2 regions of the Mesorhizobium sp. M0185 genome follow, and region 2 is predicted to be linked to the other one. Evidence: riboswitches for the same ligand, from Rfam matches in the RefSeq annotation. Region 2 holds a riboswitch; the other holds the start of a gene.
The links. A riboswitch is a leader RNA that binds a small molecule or an ion and turns the genes downstream of it on or off. The one in region 2 is predicted to bind cobalamin.

Region 1 (9,234 bases), on a different contig from region 2:
GCCGACACATGGTACAGCGTCCTCGCCGGCATCCTGCCCGAGGTCTGCGTGAAGATCGTCACGGCGGCGCAACAGGGCGATGCGGCCGAAGCGCGACGGATCGATGCCACGCTTGCGCCGCTCTGGAGACTCTTCAAGGAGTTCTCGAGCCTTCGCGTCGTCTATGCACTTGCCGAATTGCTCGACATTTGCCGTGCCGACCCCCCGCGTCCCATCCTGCCTCTGCCCTCAGCAGCGAAGCGCCAGATCGCCGCCGCGTTGGAACGCTTGCCATCGGATGTCAACCGGTGAATAGCGAACCCGGCGGCCAGTGAAGGAACCTGTCATGTATGTACCCGCGCATTTCGATGAACCGAGCCGAGAATCGAACTCGACACGTCACAGGGAGAAAACGGTACCCTTTACTCCTGCGCGATTAATACACGTGCCGAAGGAAAGTGCACATTTCGCTCGAGTGACTTATTTCAAAGGATGTGATCGCGTTTTGGCACATTCACAGCCGACATGCGGCAGCCGGTAACTCACCACATGGTGAGCAACCAGGAAACCCTCCGGCCTACACTTTCCACCGGAGCGCACGTGCTGCATCGACCATGTTCATCAGGGCAGGGCGGACCTCCTCCCATTTGCGTGTTTTGAGGCCACAGTCCGGGTTTACCCACAGTTGGGAATCCGACAGTCGCTCGCGGGCAAGCATGACGAGATCCGAAATCTCGCCGACTTCCGGGACGCGTGGTGAGTGAATGTCGTAGACTCCGGGACCGATTTCGTTCGGATATTTGGAGCTCGTGAAGGCGTCCAGCAGTTCCATCTTCGAGCGCGACGTCTCAATCGAAATGACATCCGCATCCATTTCAGCGATCGCGTCGATGATCTCGTTGAACTCCGAGTAGCACATGTGGGTATGGATTTGAGTCGCGTCCTTTACACCCGTTGAAGCGATCCGGAAGCATTCGACAGCCCAGTCGAGATAGTCGTTCCAATCAGACTGGCGCAGTGGCAATCCTTCGCGAAACGCGGCCTCATCGATCTGGATCATCCTTGCGCCGGACCATTCGAGATCCGTCACCTCGTCGCGGATGGCGAGCGCGATCTGGCGGCATGCTTCGGAGCGGGGTACGTCGTCGCGAACAAAAGACCAGTTGAGAATGGTCACCGGGCCTGTGAGCATTCCCTTCACAGGGTTTTCCGTAAGCGACTGGGCGAATTGCCACCAGCGCAGCGTCATCGGCTTGGGCCTCGATACGTCGCCGAAGATGATGGGGGGGCGCACGTAACGCGACCCATAGCTCTGCACCCAGGCATGCTGGGTGAAGGCGAAGCCGGACAGCTGCTCGCCGAAATGCTGTACCATGTCGTTTCGTTCGAACTCACCGTGCACCAGCACGTCCAGCCCGATCTCTTCCTGCCAGCGAATTGCAGCCTCGATCTCCTTCTTCAGGAAGGTCTCGTAGTCGACATAGCTCAGCTGGCCCTTCCCATGAGCGGCCCGCGCCCTGCGTACCTGCGGCGTCTGCGGGAAGGACCCGATGGTCGTCGTCGGGAACGGCGGCAGCCCGAGCGTGCCGGCTTGGACTCTGGAGCGCTCGGCAAAAGCGCTCTCTCGTCGCTTCATGCTGTCGTCAATGCTGGCGATCCGCCCCTCAACCAGCGGGTCATGGATCTTCGTGGATGTCACGCGAGTGGCGGCAGCCTCGGCAGACGCTTTCAACGCGCCTGCCACCGCATCCCTGCCTTGGGACAGGGCCCGGGCAAGCAACACCAACTCGTCGGTCTTCTGGGCCGCGAAGGCGAGCCACGACCTGATGTCCGCGTCGAGTTCCGTCTCCATGCGGAGGTCGATCGGCACATGCAGCATCGAGCAAGAAGGCGCGATCTCGACGCGGTCCAAGGGCCAGCCGGCGACGATCGGTTTGATGCGGTCGAGAATGACGGGCAGGTTCGCACGCCAGACGTTGCGACCATCGATCAAGCCAAGCGAGAGCACCAGATCCTTCGGTGCGAGCCGACCCACCGTTTCCAGCTGCTCGGGAGCGCGCACGAGATCAATATGCAGCCCGGCCAGGGGCAGAGAAACCGCGGTTTCGAGATTGTCTCCCAGCGGCCCGAAATAGGTAGCCAGCATGATCTTCAGCTCGGGCGCGGCTTTCGACAGCTGGCCATAGGCGAATTCGAACGCAGCTCGTTCGTTCGGGTTCAGATCGAGGACAAGCGCTGGCTCATCGATCTGCACCCAGTCGGCTCCAGACAGCTTCAGCCTCTGCAGGAGTTGCTCGTAGACGGGCAGCAGCCGCGGCAGAAGCGCGATGGGATCGAGTCCTTCGGCAGGCGATTTCGCCAGCTTGAGGAAGGTGATCGGTCCAAGGATGACTGGGCGTGTGTGAACGCCGAGAGCTTTAGCCTCGATGAAGTAATCGACCGGTTTCGTCGACGAGAGGGCGAACGTCTGATCATCGTTGAGTTCCGGCACAATGTAGTGATAGTTGGTGTCAAACCACTTGGTCATTTCCATCGCGGTTACATCAGACCGATGAGCCGCCTGCTGGTGACCAGCGTGTCGACAATCCTCCGTCTGACCCTGGTTGCCCCGCGCCATTGCGAAGTAGATGTCAAGTGGAACCTCGCCGCTATTCCAGCCGTAACGGGATGGAACGGCGCCGACCATGGCTGCGGTGTCGAGCACATGGTCGTAGAGCGAGAAGTCGTTCGACGGGATTTTCGACACGCCGCGATCGTGCTGCTCCTCCCAGCTAGCGGCACGGAGCGCCTTCGCGGTCGTGAGAAGGTCGGCAGCGGACGATTTTCCGGACCAGTAGCTTTCAAGCGCGAATTTCAGTTCTCGCCGACGACCGAAGCGGGGCACGCCGAGCGTTGCTACAGGAATTTGCTGAGAGACAGTCATGCCAGACCCCGATGGTTGGGGCGTCGGTGACAAGGAAGGCGCTAGCAGGCCGGCACGAACGCCAGGCTGCAGCGGCCACCGAGACACCCCGCCCGTGGACGTAATTCGCCGTGGCAGGTCTCCTGGCTCGCGGGGTCATAGCCTCTACCCGTCTTCCCAAGGCTATTCGCCTCAGTGACATGAGTGGGGTTGGCTCGCCGCTAACAGTTGCGGGGGCAGCGCCGGCATCGCACCGGCTTCCCTCTTAGCTCCGCTGCGGCAGCGCCGTACGGAGAACCACGACGCGGGAGACAATTACAGCAGTTCGCCTCTTTGTCAACGCCGCATAAAGAAATGTTTATGTCGTTATGTTAAATTTCCGTTGGCATGTTCCAAAGGTCGCCTCGAAAGCGAAAACTGTGGAAGCCTTGAGCGGCCGGTAAATCAAAGCAATGACGCACGGCGCCCTTGTCCAGGAGGATAGGAGTTCGTCGGCTGCCGGCAGCAAACATACCGGCAAGCGCCGTGGTGCTGCTTCCCGCATCATGCGAACCACCTCGGCGTCGAACTTCGGCTCCGAGGTTCCGACCGCTTCGTTGGTGATCTGCTCGCGACCATATTCGGCTCAATGGCGAGGCTGTTGCCCATGTGGAAGCTGTTGGCCGTGATGCCCTCGGTGATATGACACAACGATTTCGGGGGGAGCACACCGAGGCCAGGCGCAGCGGCGTGATCGAGGCCAATGTCTCGAACTGCTTGTTCGCAGCCCACCGGCTCAAGGTAACCCGGCTCAAACCACCGGCCAGCTCAAGTCCTGTCCAAATGAGGCCTGAGCGGCAAATCGTCGTGCACGCGCACGGTTTGGCGTTCGATCTTGTGATGCGTCTTGGGCGGACAATCGCCACGGTGCAGCGCGCAGAAGCGGTCCCCAATTGGGAAGCCGAGGGCGGTGAGGGCAAGCCAGCGCCACAGGCGGAAGGGGACTTGGACCTGTTTGCCCTGCTGGACCACAAGTTCGCGACACAGGGCCTCAAGGAGAAGACCAAGAGTGATTATGCGCGGGACCTCGCCAAATTCATCAAAAGCAGCGGGCGTCAAAGTTCGGCGCCGATTGACATGGAGATAGCCATCGCGGCGAACCGCCCAGGCGGACCGCAAGCCGGAATACAACCGGGTGCAGGCGGCCAAGCTCGTCCACAAGATGGCGTCGGGCACACACCGGCGATGGGAGAGCGGACCGTGGAGTGCAGGAACTTTACGCCTATCCACGCTCCCGTGGACGTGTCCTGCGGCACATCGGCAGCGATATTGAGGAGGCAGTTGAGCTTCTGGTCGAGCACTCTTACCTGCCACTACCTACGCTTAACGTCATCTCGTACTGAAAACGCACCACGCAAGGTCGAGATGTAACATGCGCCCTTCGTGGATGGTTCTAAGCTTCCTCGGGCGCGGTCAATCTGTGATAACGGTCGCTTGGAACCTCCATCACCGCGACGCGATCAAGGTTGGCGTATCGCGCTCGGTAGTAACCTTCTTCCTCCACTTCGGCGAAACTAAACTGGGGAACGTCAAAGGTCGCAGCTTCCAATCCGAAGAAAGTCGTAGCGGTTTCTTCATCCAAGAAGTTCCACTCATCTTCTCCGTCGTCATATGTGACGCGAACATAGGAGGCCATGCGCACGGCTTCCTGATCACCCATCTCTGCGATGATGGCATCGCATTCTTTCTTCAGCTTTCCTGAAACCTCACCCTTATCCCAGTCATCCAAAGCCCGATAGATTTCTGGATGATAATACTCTGGCATCTCCTCTACATCGTCACCGATAAGCTCAATGGTGCGGACATATTGCGGATTTATCAAGAGTATTTTGTTGTCAAGGCTCCAACAATACAGCCATGGCCTGCTTGTGTTATTTCTACGAAGATTATGAAGTTCCTTCAACTGACGTAAAATCGATTCACGCGCCTTTTCATCGATAGGATATTGGCGGCTGCCAACAGTCGTCTTGATCCTGAGCGTGCCGTATCGCGTTTCGGCATCGGCAATTGCAAACGGGCTCGTGCGCCACTCCTCGACATCAATCTTCCAGCCCAGCAGCTCCTCGACCGTGCATTTCAACGTGAGACAAAGGTCCTTGATCTGCTCGACGTTCAACTGCGTTTTGCCTGTTTCCCAACGGGCCACAGTCTGTTGCGTCGTTGCCATCTGCTCTGCCAAATCTTTTTGAGTCATGCCCAGTCGAACCCTAAGCTCTTTCATGTTCATAACTCACCTCGCGTGTTCAACACACGCATTGTGGATGAATTAATCTAATCGTCAAGCGTGTTCAAAAATCGCAGCATGTGTTTTTAGGGCGTCTTCGAGGCTCCGGCAGCCGTTCGTGACCACTTGCGCAAGACACAGGGCTGGTACACAGCACGAATGGGCGATCAAAAATTACTGCTGAAATTCAGATAATTATTGTGGGCGAGTCTGGATCTCTCTGATCGACACGATAGTCGACCATCACCATGATCGGACCGCTTCGTGGCCGCAGGTCAAGATGCAGCGTCGGTTCGCTGAACTTGTTGGTCGGATCCAGATTGAGCGTTTCAAAATCCGGCTGACGCAGAAGGATGCCCATCAGTCCCCCAATGACAAGAACCAGCTGGCGGACGAGCAAGGCTCCCGAAACACCTTGGACATCCGCCAGTTCGCCCCAAAGCCAGCTTCCCGCCGCCATGCCGCCGTATGTGGCCGTCTGATAGAGAGAGGGCGCGTCCAACCACCCACCGCGGCGCCGAAAGCTGCACTGTGACGTTAAACAGCGAGAATGATTGAATCCAGGCCGCACCGGCTGGCATGAGGTTGAGACAGCTCAGCCCAACGTGCTCGCTCCATGCCCGAAAGAAGCAGCTGATCGCCAATACAAAGAACGCACCGCGAATGACCCATTCGTTGGAGAGAACTTCTCGGACCCGCCCGATGAGGAGCGCGCCGCAAATCGCTCCCAGGCCGAAGAAGCCGAGCATCACGCCGTAGGTGACTGCGGTCCCTTTGATCTGTTCGCGAGCGACCAACGGCAGGAGAGCCAAAATGACAACGGCGGTGAGGCCGAAAAGCTCCGGCACATCACCTTGAGAAGGTTCGGCGACAAGAGCACGTAACGGAAGCCCGCCGCCATCGCACTGCCGAAAGCCTCCCGCGGCAGCGCTTGTCGTGCCCTTTCGGCTTTGCATCGCAACAGCGCAGCGATCAGAGCGAAGTAGCAAAGGACGTTGAAGAGGAACGCGAAGGCCGCACCGGCTGTGGCCACGATTATGCCGCCAATCGCCGGCCCGATGCTGCGCATGAGATTGTAGCTCATGCCGTTGAGCGCAACCCCGCTTGGCAGGTGTTCGCGAGGCAGGATATCTCCCATGGAGGCTTGCCAAGAGGGATCGTGCAATGCCCAACCACAGCCGATTAGGAAGGTGAGACCCAGAAGGGTCCAGGGTGTCATTCCCCGCATAGGTCAGGAACGCCAGGAAGGCGGATACGCAGACCATCAGCAGTTGCGCAGTCAACATGATCCGGCGACGGTCAAACTTGTCCGCGAGCGCTCCCGCCGCGAGCGAGAAGATCATGTAGGGGAGGGTGGTCGATGACTGGACGAGCGCCACCATTCCATGGGAGGTGGCGATGCTCGTCATCAGCCAAGCTGCCGCCGCACCTTCCACTAGGGTGCCAAGGTTCGAAATGAGTGCAGCCGACCATAGCGAACGGAAGGTCTTGTGCTGAAAAGGAACCAGTGAAGATGTTCTCTTCGCAATTGTGGGAAGCTTCGGGATCGACCGCGGGGCTGGATTTGGTTCGCCTCACTCAACCATGGCCTCGCCATACAAGCCAAGCTGCCACAGTGGCGCGCCTGCTAACCCAGAAAACTTGGCGGCCTTAACTACCCCCTGAGGAGTGTCTCTCGACATTCCTCAGGGAACTCGACGCGAATGTCTGCAATATCCGCTAAGCGGGCAGAATTTCTGCGACAGCATTTGCTGAAACCCTACTTTACAACAGTGTGGCGCTTCCGGCCGAGCGAAAGCCGGATCGGGAGGTCTTGGGAAGATATCATTGTATCAACCTCGACAACGTTGCCGTTGATCCGCACACCTCGTCCCGAGATCGCCCTTCGCGCTTCCCCTTTGGAGGAGGTCAATCCGGCGCGTACCAGCAAATCCACAAGGGCTACTCCGGCCAACCCCTCGGCGTCATTTAGATGAAGCGTCGGTAGCCCCTCTGCGGCTTCGCCCTGCCCAAATGCTTGGCTAGCCGTGGCCTCCGCCTGTTTGGCGGCGTTAGTTCCATGTGCCAGGGCCGTAGCTTCGTTGGCGAGACGTTCTTTGACGGCGTTTAGCTCGGTTCCTTCAGCCTGTCCAAATCGCTCAATCTCGTTCATCGGCAGATCGGTGAAAAGCTTCAGAAACCGAACGACATCAGCGTCTTCCGTGTTACGCCAGAATTGCCAGTAATCGTATGGCGAAAGGCGATCTTCGTTGAGCCACACAGCTCCGGCAGCCGTCTTACCCATCTTGACACCTGAAGGAGTCTTCAGAAGCGGCGTAGTCACTCCGAACACTTCCTTTCCATCCGTCCGCCGTATCAAGTCGATGCCATTGATGATGTTCCCCCACTGGTCGGCTCCACCCATCTGCAAACGGCAACCGGTCCGGCGGGTTAGCTCAAGGAAGTCGAACGCTTGGAGGATCATGTAGTTGAATTCTAAGAAGCTCAGATTCTCCTGCTTTTCCAGCCGCGACTTCACACTGTCGAAAGAGAGCATCCGATTGACGGAGAAATGCCTGCCGACGTCTCTCAGCATGTCGATCCAACGAATGCTGTCCAGCCAGTCGGCATTGTTCACCATCACGGCATCCGTCGGGCCGTCTCCGAAGACAAGGAGACGGCCAAAGACCTTTCTGATCCCTTCAATGTTGGCGGCGATCCGCTCGTCCGTCAGCATCGGCCGCGCGTCCGAACGGAAGCTGGGATCGCCGATGCGGGTGGTCCCACCCCCAATGAGAACGATGGGTTTATGGCCAGTCTGCTGAAGATGACGAAGCGCCATGATCAGAAGAAGATGGCCGACATGAAGACTGTCAGCCGTCGCATCGAAACCAGCGTAAGCGGGTACGATGCCTGCTTCAAAGGCGGCATCGACACCCGGCAGGTCGGTCCCTTGATTTACATAGCCGCGCTCAATGAGCGTCTTCAAAGCCGCCGAATATGGTTTGGAATGACCGGTTGATAAATCGGGAAGTGCCATAGGGAATCCTCCTGGTATTGCCGCCAGGGGGTCCTCTCAATGAACAAAGCCGCCTGACGGCGGCTTGTTTCAAGGTATGATCGAAACGCGCCGCTCCTTATGGAAGCGTCGCATAATAGATTGCAGCGATGAGCGCGGACTTGATCATGTGCCGATGCATAAAGGACTTTATCCGCACCTGCAAGCAATCTGAAATGGCTACTTCGGGGAGCTGCCGAGCCTCTGTCGCGACGATTTGCAACTGACTTTTGCACCTCGCAGAACTCAACTTTTGCGACAACATTTCCTGCTTCCCGCTTTCCTTCTGATGTCGAGCCCAGCGCGCTTCACCTGCGCTTCGCTGCAGCCGGTCAGCTTTGCCGTCCTGCTGATACTGTTGCCGCCAGACCGGAAGACAATAATGCGTTCGTGTGTCACCAAGTCAGCTTGGCCTCCGGCGGGGCGGCTTATCCGGATGACTGCACGCGATCAGTTGCTGGTTCAAGACAGGGAAGAAGGCCTGCATCGCCTTTGCCGATGTTCAAGGTCAGTTCAATGTGGGTAATTTTCCGACGCCGTATTGCGCCACCGGCAAAAACGGCGTGAATCCTGAAACCTACGCCTGCAATTGGTGTGAAGCAGGCGAAAAGGGCTGCAGTGGCGGCGATTTCATCGAGGAAGGTTTGCGGCGGCGGCAGCGACACCGTTTTCTCGCGTCAGCAAATCCCGCCAAACCATTACCACCCCAATTGCGACCACGATATTCAGGGGCCGTACCGGAACCACGAGGGTCCTTACCAGGCGTGTCTCGCCACGCAAACCACCACCCACAATGGCATGGTGTTTGCCCTTAGAGCCTGACCCGAAACTCGGTTTTGGGGGTGGAAGCGGTTGAGTGGCCCCGTCCGTTGTGATTCGCTTGAGTTGTCTAGACTTGAACGGGATAACGACATGGGTTGGACGGAGACCACCCGCCGGCGATATTGCCGCGCGGGGCAGCGAGATGCAAACGCGTTGACGGACAGGGAATGGGCGTTGCTCGAGCCGTTCCTGCCGGGAACGAAGACAACGGGACGACCGCGGACGACAGAA
Region 2 (9,234 bases):
AGCGGCACCAAACTGACCATCATTGAGAATAAGATAGACGATTACCGCCTGGTCCACGAACAATCTCCAGCTTCGCAAGCGACCAGAACTCTATCCCTGACATCCGGCGGCACTGAAACTCTACCGGATCGCCGACTTTCTGCTGATCGCACTGTTTGGGGTAATCTCGACGGTCGTAATTCTGTTGTGATCTTCGCCCGATCCCAGGCGAAACAAAAAACCCACCATGCGGCGGGTCGTTGGAGCCAATCAGCACCATACCGAAGTTACTAGCATAGCTGCCGGCACAAAGCAAGAACAAAATAGGGCGCCTTCAGCCTTGAAGGTTCGCAGCTTAGTTCCAGCTTGGGTTTCTCGCCCCACGAAAGTGGGGAGAGGTGGCTCGGCGAAGCCGAGACGGAGAGGGGAACCGCGCTCTACTAAAGCCCCCTCTCCGGCCGCTTCGCGGCCACCTCTCCCCCGCTTCGCGGCGGGCGAGGAACCCAAATCTTGAGAGGTCGAGACACCGCGCCTCTGCCTCCCCAGCAACCCCCTCAGAACTCGATCCCCTGCTGCGCCTTCACGCCGGCGGAGAAGTGGTGCTTGGTCACGCCCATCTCGGTGACCAGATCGGCCGCCTCGACCAATACCGGTTTGGCGTTGCGGCCGGTGACGACGACATGCAGGCCTTCGCGACGCGCCTTCAACGCCGCGACCACTTTTTCGAGATCGAGGTAGTCGTAGCGCAGCGCGATGTTCAGCTCGTCGAGCACCACGAGGCTGATCGACGGCTCGGCCATCAGCTCGAGCGCCTTCGCCCAGGCGGCCTCGGCCGCCGCGATATCGCGTTTCAGGTCCTGCGTTTCCCAGGTAAAGCCCTCGCCCATGGCGTGCCAGACGACGCGATCGCCAAAACTAGCAAACGCGTCCTTCTCGCCGGTGTGCCACTTGCCCTTGATGAACTGGACGACGCCGACGCGCTTGCCATAGCCGAGCATCCTGAGCGCCAGCCCAAAGGCGGCCGTGGTCTTGCCCTTGCCCGGTCCGGTGTTGACGATCAGCAGCCCCTTCTCGACCGTCTTGGCCGCGACCTCGGCGTCCTGCACCGCCTTGCGCTTGGCCATCTTGGCGCGGTGGCGTTCCTCGTCCCCCTGTTCAATGGTCTTGAGATCGATAATATCAGCCATGTCATTTCACCTTGAGCGGCAGCCCCGCCACCATCAAAAGCACGGTGCTGGCAACAGCCGCGACATCCTGATTCAACCGACCGGCGGCGTCGCGAAACCGTCTTGCCAGCGCATTGTCCGGCACGATGCCCTGGCCGACCTCGTTGGACACCACGAACCACGGCCCACGCGGCCGCGACAACACATCGGCCAGCCTCCGGCATTCGGCCTCGACATCATGGTCGGCCAGCATATGGTTGGTCAGCCACAGCGTCAGGCAGTCGATCAGCACCGGCTGGCCGTCAGGCAGCGCTCCGATCGCGCCGGCAAGGTCGAGCGGCGCATCGATGGTCGTCCAGCCGGCGCCGCGCCGCGAGCGGTGCAGCGCGATGCGCTGGCGCATCTCCTCGTCATAGGCTTGCGCGGTGGCAATATAGCTCCACGGCGCCGGACAGGCCGTTACCAGCCTCTCGGCATGGGCGGGCGTCGCGGCGCGCCCACCGCCGATGACCAGGGTCAGTGCCCCGGCAGCGCGGTCAGGCAAAGCTGTCGCGCAGGCTGGTCGCCGTGCCCGTGAAGCGTCCGCGCACCACGCCGACGACCGCGCCGAGCACCAGCCAGAACACCAGATTGGTCAGCGTCACCGCCACCACGAACTGGTGGTGCAGGCCTTCCGGGATGGCCGTTTCGAAGCTATCGGGCTGCGGCGCGCCGACGATATGCGGCGCAACGATCAACGCCACGGCAAGAGCCACCAGCGGCAGCGATCTGCGGAAGACGATAAGGCCGAGACCGGCCGCTGTCGCCAGCACTGTTGCCCACCACCAGATCTGGCGTTGGACAAGGTCGGCCGCCGGCATCGCCGGCAGTTCCGGCGGCAGGCCGAGGCCCGGCGCCAGCGTGAACGCGGCAAAGCCGGCCAGCCCCCAGAACAGGCCCTGGCGCCAATTGCCGATGCCGCCGGCGAATTCCGAAACCGCAACCAGGACCAGCGCAAAGCCGATGCCGGTGACGATATTGGCAACGACGCTGAAGCCGAAGCGTTCGAAAACGTCCGCCGGCGCCCAGCCTTCGTCTTCCGCCGGAGCCATTGCTTCAGCCGGTGCCGGCGCGGCGCTGCTCATAGCCGTCGTGCCTGCGGCGTTTTCGGCCGGTGCCGCAGGTGCCGCGGCATGGTCATGGCCGCCGCCGGCCTGTTCGTAGACTTCCGCCTTTAGGATGAGCGGCACCGTGGCATAGGCTTGCATGCAGGCGAGAGCCACGCCGGCCACAAGCCCTGCGATCGCCGCGATGAACACGACGTTGCGAAACAGTGTCATGATGTCAGCCCCTTGTTAGTGGCAGGGAAAGCCCATCGAATGGCGATAGTCGTGCGCGGCATTGTGGACCGCATCGATATGCGAGAAGCCGACAAAGCCCATGACGAAAATGCCGAGGAATGCAGCAAGCGCCAGTTGCATGAGACGCGACTGCGAGGAGGCGGAAGCGCCGAGCGAAACGGAAGCGGTATTCATGTCTTGTCCTTTCGCCCTCCACCCGAGGGCATAGAAGTCAGTTTCCTGTCGCCGGCAGGTCTCCTGGCTCGCGGATCAGCGCCCTTCCCCACCTTCCCGAAGGCGAACCTTCAGTGGCATATGGAGAGGACTACCGCACACAGTTGCGGGGGCAGCCACGGCATTGGGCAAACAACTTGCCCTCACCGCATTCCCTCTTGGTTCCAAACGGAACCGACGACATCAGCGACTATAGGCAGAATCGCCGCGCCCGGCAAACCAAATTCCGCCGGATCGTGTGGCGAATGCGCCGCCTCGCCAAGCCGGTCGGCCGGCGCCGCGATTGACAATTTTCGCAGCCGGGTGTCGGCTGGCGGATGGGGAGGAAGCTGGCATGCAACCCAGCCCGAATGAGCGCGGTCCCTACAACGGCCTGATGCGGGCCGAGCCGACGCTGCCGTCATCAGCCTGTTGGGACATCGCGGCCTATCAGCGCGATCTCGAGGCCATCTGGTATCGCAACTGGCTGCTCGTCTGCCGCGAGGCGAAGCGCTCGCCGATCCGGCCGCGGATATCGACAACATCGTCGCCTTCGGTACCCAGGTGCTGGAGGAGGATGCTGTTATCTGCGAGGTCAACCAGATGGGCCTGCGCTCGATGCGCCACAAGGCCGGCGTACTGATGCCCGAGGAATACGACTTGCACCGCTTCCACAACTGGGTGCGCGAGCGCCATGCGGCGCTCGCACATCAAAGCGATTTGGGCAGATAGCGCCAGGTGACGAAGCCGCAGGCCGCCGCCAGCAGGCCGAGTGTCGCGAAAACCGCGCCCAGTCCGAAAAACGCCAGCACGCCGGCCAAAGGCTTTCCGGCTCTGGCCTAAAGCAGCTCTGATGCCGACCGGTACCAACGCGACGCAAGGCCCTGCTTCTTTTGACGGTGGCAACCGTGATAGTCGTCTTGCCGGGGCTGAACCAGGACAGCGAGACCATGAGCATCGACACGCCGAGCGCAGCCGTTCAGGATCAACCGAAGTCGAAGCGCATCGCCGCTATCGACATTGCACGCGGCATCGCTTTGCTTGCCATGGCGAGCTATCATTTCACCTGGGACCTCGAATTCTTCGGCTACACCGATCCCGGCCTCACCGCCTTCGGCTGGTGGAAAATCTACGCGCGCTGCATCGCCTCGAGCTTCCTGTTCCTGGTCGGCATCAGCCTCTATCTCGCCCATGGCAAGAAAATCCGCTGGACCGGCTTCTGGAAGCGCTTCGCCACGGTTGCCGGCGCAGCGCTCGCAATATCGCTGGTCACCCGCATCGCCACGCCCGACGGCTTCATCTTCTTCGGCATATTGCACGAGATCGCGCTCGCCAGCCTGCTCGGCCTGGCGTTCCTGCGCCTGCCGGCGCTACTGACGCTTGCCGTGGCAGCCCTCGCCATTGCCGCGCCTTTCTACCTGCGATCTGAGCTTTTCGATCATCCGGCTTTGTGGTGGGTCGGCCTGTCGGCGACCAACCCGCGCTCCAACGACTACGTTCCACTGCTGCCCTGGTTCGGCGCCGTACTTGCCGGCATCGCGGTTACCAAGCTCGCCGCCACCTCCGGCGCGCTGACGCGGCTGTCGGCCTTGGCGCCTGGCCGCTGGGCAAATCCGCTGGTCTTCATCGGCCGGCACAGCCTTGCCTTCTATTTGATCCATCAGCCGGTGCTGATCGGCTCGGTCTGGCTGTTTTCGCAATTCATGCCGGCGCAGGCCGAAACCAGGGAGGTGCGTTTTCTGAAATCCTGCCAGATATCCTGCGAGCAGGCACGCGACACCGAGTTCTGCTCCAGCTATTGTGCCTGCATGCTGGACACTCTCCAGGGCGAAGCCTCGCTTGACCGGCTCTACAGCAACGACCAGTCCCCGGAGTGGAAGGCGCATATTGGCGAGCTCGCCGGCACCTGCACCGCCCAAACCGAGGCGGCGGAACCGGGAACGCGCTAATCGAGGGAGGACAATAATGAGCGACAGTCACCCGAAACCCGTGCAGCAAAATCCTGGGCAGCCGAAGCTGGGGCACATCCCATGGCCGCCGCTGATCTATGTCGCCGCCATCATCGTCAGCGTCGCGCTAGGGCTGTTCTACCCGCTGCCGTGGATCGGCGATCTTCTCGGCGACATCCTGTTCGCCGCCGGCCTTGTGGGGTTGGTGGCGGTTGCCGCGCTCTGGTTCACGGCAATCCGCACCATGATCCGCGCCAAGACGACGCTCAACCCGAACGGCGTGCCTGACCATCTGGTGACCACCGGACCCTTCGCCGTCAGCCGCAACCCGATCTACCTCGCCAACACGCTGCTGCTGGTCAGCCTCGCCTTTGTCACTGGGATCGCCTGGTTCCTGCCGCTGGCAGTCATCGCGGCGTTCCTGACGCAGAAGCTGACGATCGAGAGCGAGGAGAAGGTGCTGACGGCCAAATTCGGCAAGAAATACCGGGACTACGCCAAAAGGGTGCGGCGCTGGATTTGAGCCGGCGCTGACGCCACGCTCATGTGGTGACGCCGAGTTCCACCAGCCGCTCGACGCAGGATTCCTCGGCTTGGTCGAGCTCTGCCAGGGTCTCTTCGAGGTCGCGGCGTTTCTGGCGAAGATCCTCGCGCTTTTCCTCGATGCGCTTGATCATCAGCTTGAGCTGGCCTACCTCGCCGGGCGGCTCCCTGTACATCTGGATGATCTCACGGATCTCGTTGATCGAGAAGCCGAGCCTTTTTCCCCGCATGATCTGGCGGATGAGATGACGGTCCGATGGGCGGAACAGCCGGGTGCGGCCGCGTCTTACCGGCTGCACCAGCCCTTCGTCCTCATAGAAGCGCAACGTCCGCGTCGACACGTCGAATTCGCGGGTCAGCTCCGTGATCGAATAATATTCCCGCATCGTCACTCCAATGCCCCCGGCCACGCCGCGAGTTCCAACTGGCCGGCGCCGCCGGTGCCCAGGCGCGTACCAGAATCGGCGGACAAGGCACCTTTCAAAGCCTCGCATGGCATTTACGTAAAAGTCAATTGAGGTGACGTTCAGCGCACGCCGAACCACCATGTGGCGAGCCCGAGAAAGGCAAAGAACCCGACGACATCGGTGACCGTGGTGACGAAAACCGCCGAAGCCACAGCCGGATCGATCTTGAAGCGGTCGAGCAGCAGCGGGATAAGGATGCCCGCCAGAGCCGCCACGAACATATTGATGATCATCGCAGCCGCAATGATGCCGCCGAGATTGCGATCGTGGAACCAGGCAGCAGCGACGAGGCCGATCAGGATGGCAAAGATGATGCCGTTGATGAAGCCCACCCCGATTTCGCGGCGGATGATGCGGCCGGCATTGTAGATGTCGAGGTCCCTGGTCGCCAGCGCCCGCACCGTGACCGTCATGGTCTGCGAGCCGGCATTGCCGCCCATGCCGGCGACGATCGGCATCAGCACCGCCAGCGCCACGATATGCTCGATGGTGCGGTCGAACAGGCCGATCACCGAGGCCGCCAGGAAAGCCGTCAAAAGATTGACCAGCAGCCACGGCACGCGCGAGCGCGAGGTCGAAAAGATGCTGTCCGAGAGTTCTTCGTCGCCGACGCCGCCCATGCGCAGCAGATCTTCCTCGGCCTCCTGCTGGATGACGTCGACGACGTCGTCGATGGTCAGCACGCCGACCAGCCGCTCGTTCTCGTCGACGACGGCGGCGGACAGAAGATCGTATTGTTCGAATTCGCGTGCCGCCTCCTCCTGGTCCATGGTGGCCGGGATGGCATGCCTGGTCTCATGCATGACCTCTTCGACCTTGACCGAGCGCTTGGTACGCAGGATCTGGTCGAGGTCGATGGCGCCGAGCAACTTGAAGCTCGGATCGATGACGAAGATCTGGCTGAAACGGTCGGGAAGATTGTTGTCCTCGCGCATGTAGTCGATGGTCTGGCCGATCGTCCAGAACGGCGGCACCGCGACGAACTCGGTCTGCATGCGGCGGCCGGCGGTCTCTTCGGGATAGTCGAGCGAACGCCGCAGCCTGATCCGCTCGGTGAACGGCAGCCGCGACAGGATCTCGTCCTGGTCCTCCTGGTCGAGGTCCTCGAGAATGTAAACGGCGTCGTCGGAATCGAGCTCCTGCACCGCCTGGGCGATCTGCGCATTGGGCAGACTGTCGACGATGTCGCGGCGGATCGCCTCGTCAACCTCGGTCAGCGCGGAAAAATCGAAATCCTTGCCCAGCAATTCGACCAGCGCGCGTCGCTGTTCCGGGTGCAGGGCCTCGAGCAGGTGGCCGAGTTCCGACTGGTGCAGATCGTCGACTTCGCGCTTCAGCGTCAGTGTATCGCGATCGGCGATCGCGGCACCGATCTGGGCGAGGAACGACGACAGGATGACGCCGTCCTCGTCATAGATGTCGGCGCGGCGCTCCTCGGCCGCCCTGGCGCCGGTCATCTGTTCGTCCTGGCCTTCCACCAGCGCCTCCCGCCATCGGATTTCCGGATAAGGTGCCTGTCAGGTCTAACGCATGACCCTGACAATCGGAATCGATTTTGCGAAAGGACCATGCACAACGACAAATTGCTACAGCGCCGTTCGCGCGTCCAAACGACGCGGCGCATACCGGATGGTAGGAGGAGAGGACGTTCTACAAACCTGCGGCGCTGCAAACCTTCGCGGCGGCAGGTAAAGGGCAGCGTATCTCCCCGACCCGGTCAACCAGATGGGCAGATCGACACTGATTCAAAACGGCGAGGCCGACAGTGCGAGGGCCTCGCTGGTATTGGACTGGAAGGCTTCCCGATCAGGCGGCGTGGCGCTTGGCCTCAGCCGCATAGCGGTCCAGGAGACCGCTCCAGCCACCCTCGGATTCGAAGGCCTCGCGCATCGCCTCTGCGGTTTCGCCCATGTTCTCCAGAAGCCTGTGCTCGAGTTCCACACGCGTCGCGTTCTCGCCAAACGCGACAAAGCGGATCTCGACTTCGGTCAGCAATGCCGGATCGTAGCGCCAGCCGGCTCCAATGCGCCAGGCGAGCGTCAGCCTTGACGGCGGATCCCAGGCGAGAACCTCGCCCCAATCGCATTGTGACCCATCCTCGCCGATCTCGTACCAGCGGCCGCCGGCTTTCGGTTCGATCACCGCGGTCGTCAGGGCGGATTTGCCGATCGAGTGCGAAGCCGGCCACCAGCGCCCGAATCCTGTGGTGAACATATCGAATGCCTTGTCGAGCGGCACCTCCACCGTCACCGACTTCCTGACCGGCGCGGGCTTGATCATGGTCGTCATTTCCTGTTCTCCTTGCTGTTGTCGACTTCCCGTTTGAAGGCGTCGAGCGCATCGCCCCACATGCGGTCGAGCCAGGCACGCATCTCGCCGAGCCCATGCGGGTCGAGATGATAGATGTTGCTGGCACCTTTCGGCTCTGCGCGGACCAGCCGGGCTTCCTTCAAGACCTTGAGGTGCTGCGATACCGCCGGCTGCGAGACCGGAAGCACTCGCGTCAGATCTATGACCGAGCGTGGCCGATCGGCGATGAGCTCGAACACCTTGCGGCGCGTCGGATCGGCCAAGGCCACCATTCCTGCATAATCATAAATCATGACTTATGATAAGCTAAAACTTATGATAAGTCAACCGAGGGCGTGGCGGGCCCGTGTTCAAGCCACCGGCCGGCTCGGCCCCGAGGCTCCGGGGCAATTCCTTCACGCGGGGGCATGGACAGCGATGCGGATGCAAGACTGCTCAGGGAATCGATCCACCGCATGCGGGCCGGCCGGCAAATGTCGACCACCGGCGAAAAGTAAACCTGGCAGCAAGGTTTTTACCTTACCGGTGTATGTGTCTCTCCGGCGAAACGTTAAGAACAGGTAAATTGGTTTGGCCCTAACCACGGAAGCCTCTCGCTACAGGCCCTCCGCCATATGGCAATTGCGCCTCTCCTTGTTCATGGCGACATACGTTTTAGGCGCATCTGCATTATATCCAGAAATATTCTATACGTCCGCCTTAATCTATTCTCACAAGTTTCTTGTTGGCATTCCGGTGTTGTTTATCGGCGGCGTCTGCTGTGCCGCGCTAATCCATGGCCGGCGGCAACCGGTTCGCTACGCACTGGATTTGGTTCAAGGGCGCTGGCGCGGTTGTCTGCTGGTGCTGCTGTTCTTCTTTGCCAGCTTGACCGCGTTCTCTACCTACAAGATCGCCATCCCGTCCGTCGTCCCATACTATGCCGACAACTGGTTGGCCGACGCTGATGAATGGCTGCACGGGATGCCGCCATGGGAGATCGTCCATAAGCTCGACAGCAACAATTGGTCGTTCGTCGTCTTCAACAGCTATGAAGTCATTTGGTTTTACCAGTGGTTCGGCGCCATCCTTTTCGTGTCGCTCTGGTCGGACGAGATTGCCCGCATCCGCTATCTCTGCGCAGCAGCGCTGACGTTGTCCGTCCTCGGAACGGTCTTGGCCGTGGCGCTGGCATCGGTCGGACCGGTTTACTACCACCACTTTGTCGGCGTGGATCGCTTCCACGGATTGAATGTGGCCTTGGACAGGCTGGACCATAGTTACATGGTGCGGGAACCCGCGGCATATC

Region 1: another riboswitch for cobalamin. It lies ahead of metE (5-methyltetrahydropteroyltriglutamate--homocysteine S-methyltransferase); the one in region 2 lies ahead of NKJ20_RS02160 (CbtB domain-containing protein).

Annotation. Positions count from the first base shown of each region.
Region 1 covers NZ_JAMYSY010000027.1:45,672-54,905, forward strand. The annotation lists gene NKJ20_RS20840 (dihydrodipicolinate synthase family protein) at 1-291, shown strand, start outside; gene metE (5-methyltetrahydropteroyltriglutamate--homocysteine S-methyltransferase) at 557-2,902, opposite strand; cobalamin riboswitch at 2,998-3,198, opposite strand; gene NKJ20_RS20850 (hypothetical protein) at 3,611-4,291, shown strand; gene NKJ20_RS20855 (helix-turn-helix transcriptional regulator) at 4,314-5,147, opposite strand; partial or broken gene NKJ20_RS20860 (MFS transporter) at 5,359-6,673, opposite strand; gene tyrS (tyrosine--tRNA ligase) at 6,904-8,163, opposite strand; gene NKJ20_RS20870 (hypothetical protein) at 8,610-8,846, opposite strand; partial or broken gene NKJ20_RS20875 (IS5 family transposase) at 9,094-9,234, shown strand, end outside.
Region 2 covers NZ_JAMYSY010000002.1:80,944-90,177, forward strand. The annotation lists gene NKJ20_RS02140 (hypothetical protein) at 1-57, opposite strand, end outside; gene cobO (cob(I)yrinic acid a,c-diamide adenosyltransferase) at 534-1,166, opposite strand; gene cobU (bifunctional adenosylcobinamide kinase/adenosylcobinamide-phosphate guanylyltransferase) at 1,168-1,689, opposite strand; gene NKJ20_RS02155 (CbtA family protein) at 1,682-2,464, opposite strand; gene NKJ20_RS02160 (CbtB domain-containing protein) at 2,480-2,659, opposite strand; cobalamin riboswitch at 2,696-2,892, opposite strand; gene NKJ20_RS02165 (SRPBCC family protein) at 3,242-3,409, shown strand; gene NKJ20_RS02170 (heparan-alpha-glucosaminide N-acetyltransferase) at 3,628-4,626, shown strand; gene NKJ20_RS02175 (methyltransferase family protein) at 4,643-5,149, shown strand; gene NKJ20_RS02180 (MerR family transcriptional regulator) at 5,169-5,555, opposite strand; gene mgtE (magnesium transporter) at 5,696-7,093, opposite strand; gene NKJ20_RS02190 (SRPBCC family protein) at 7,443-7,925, opposite strand; gene NKJ20_RS02195 (ArsR/SmtB family transcription factor) at 7,922-8,239, opposite strand; gene NKJ20_RS02200 (phosphatase PAP2 family protein) at 8,586-9,234, shown strand, end outside.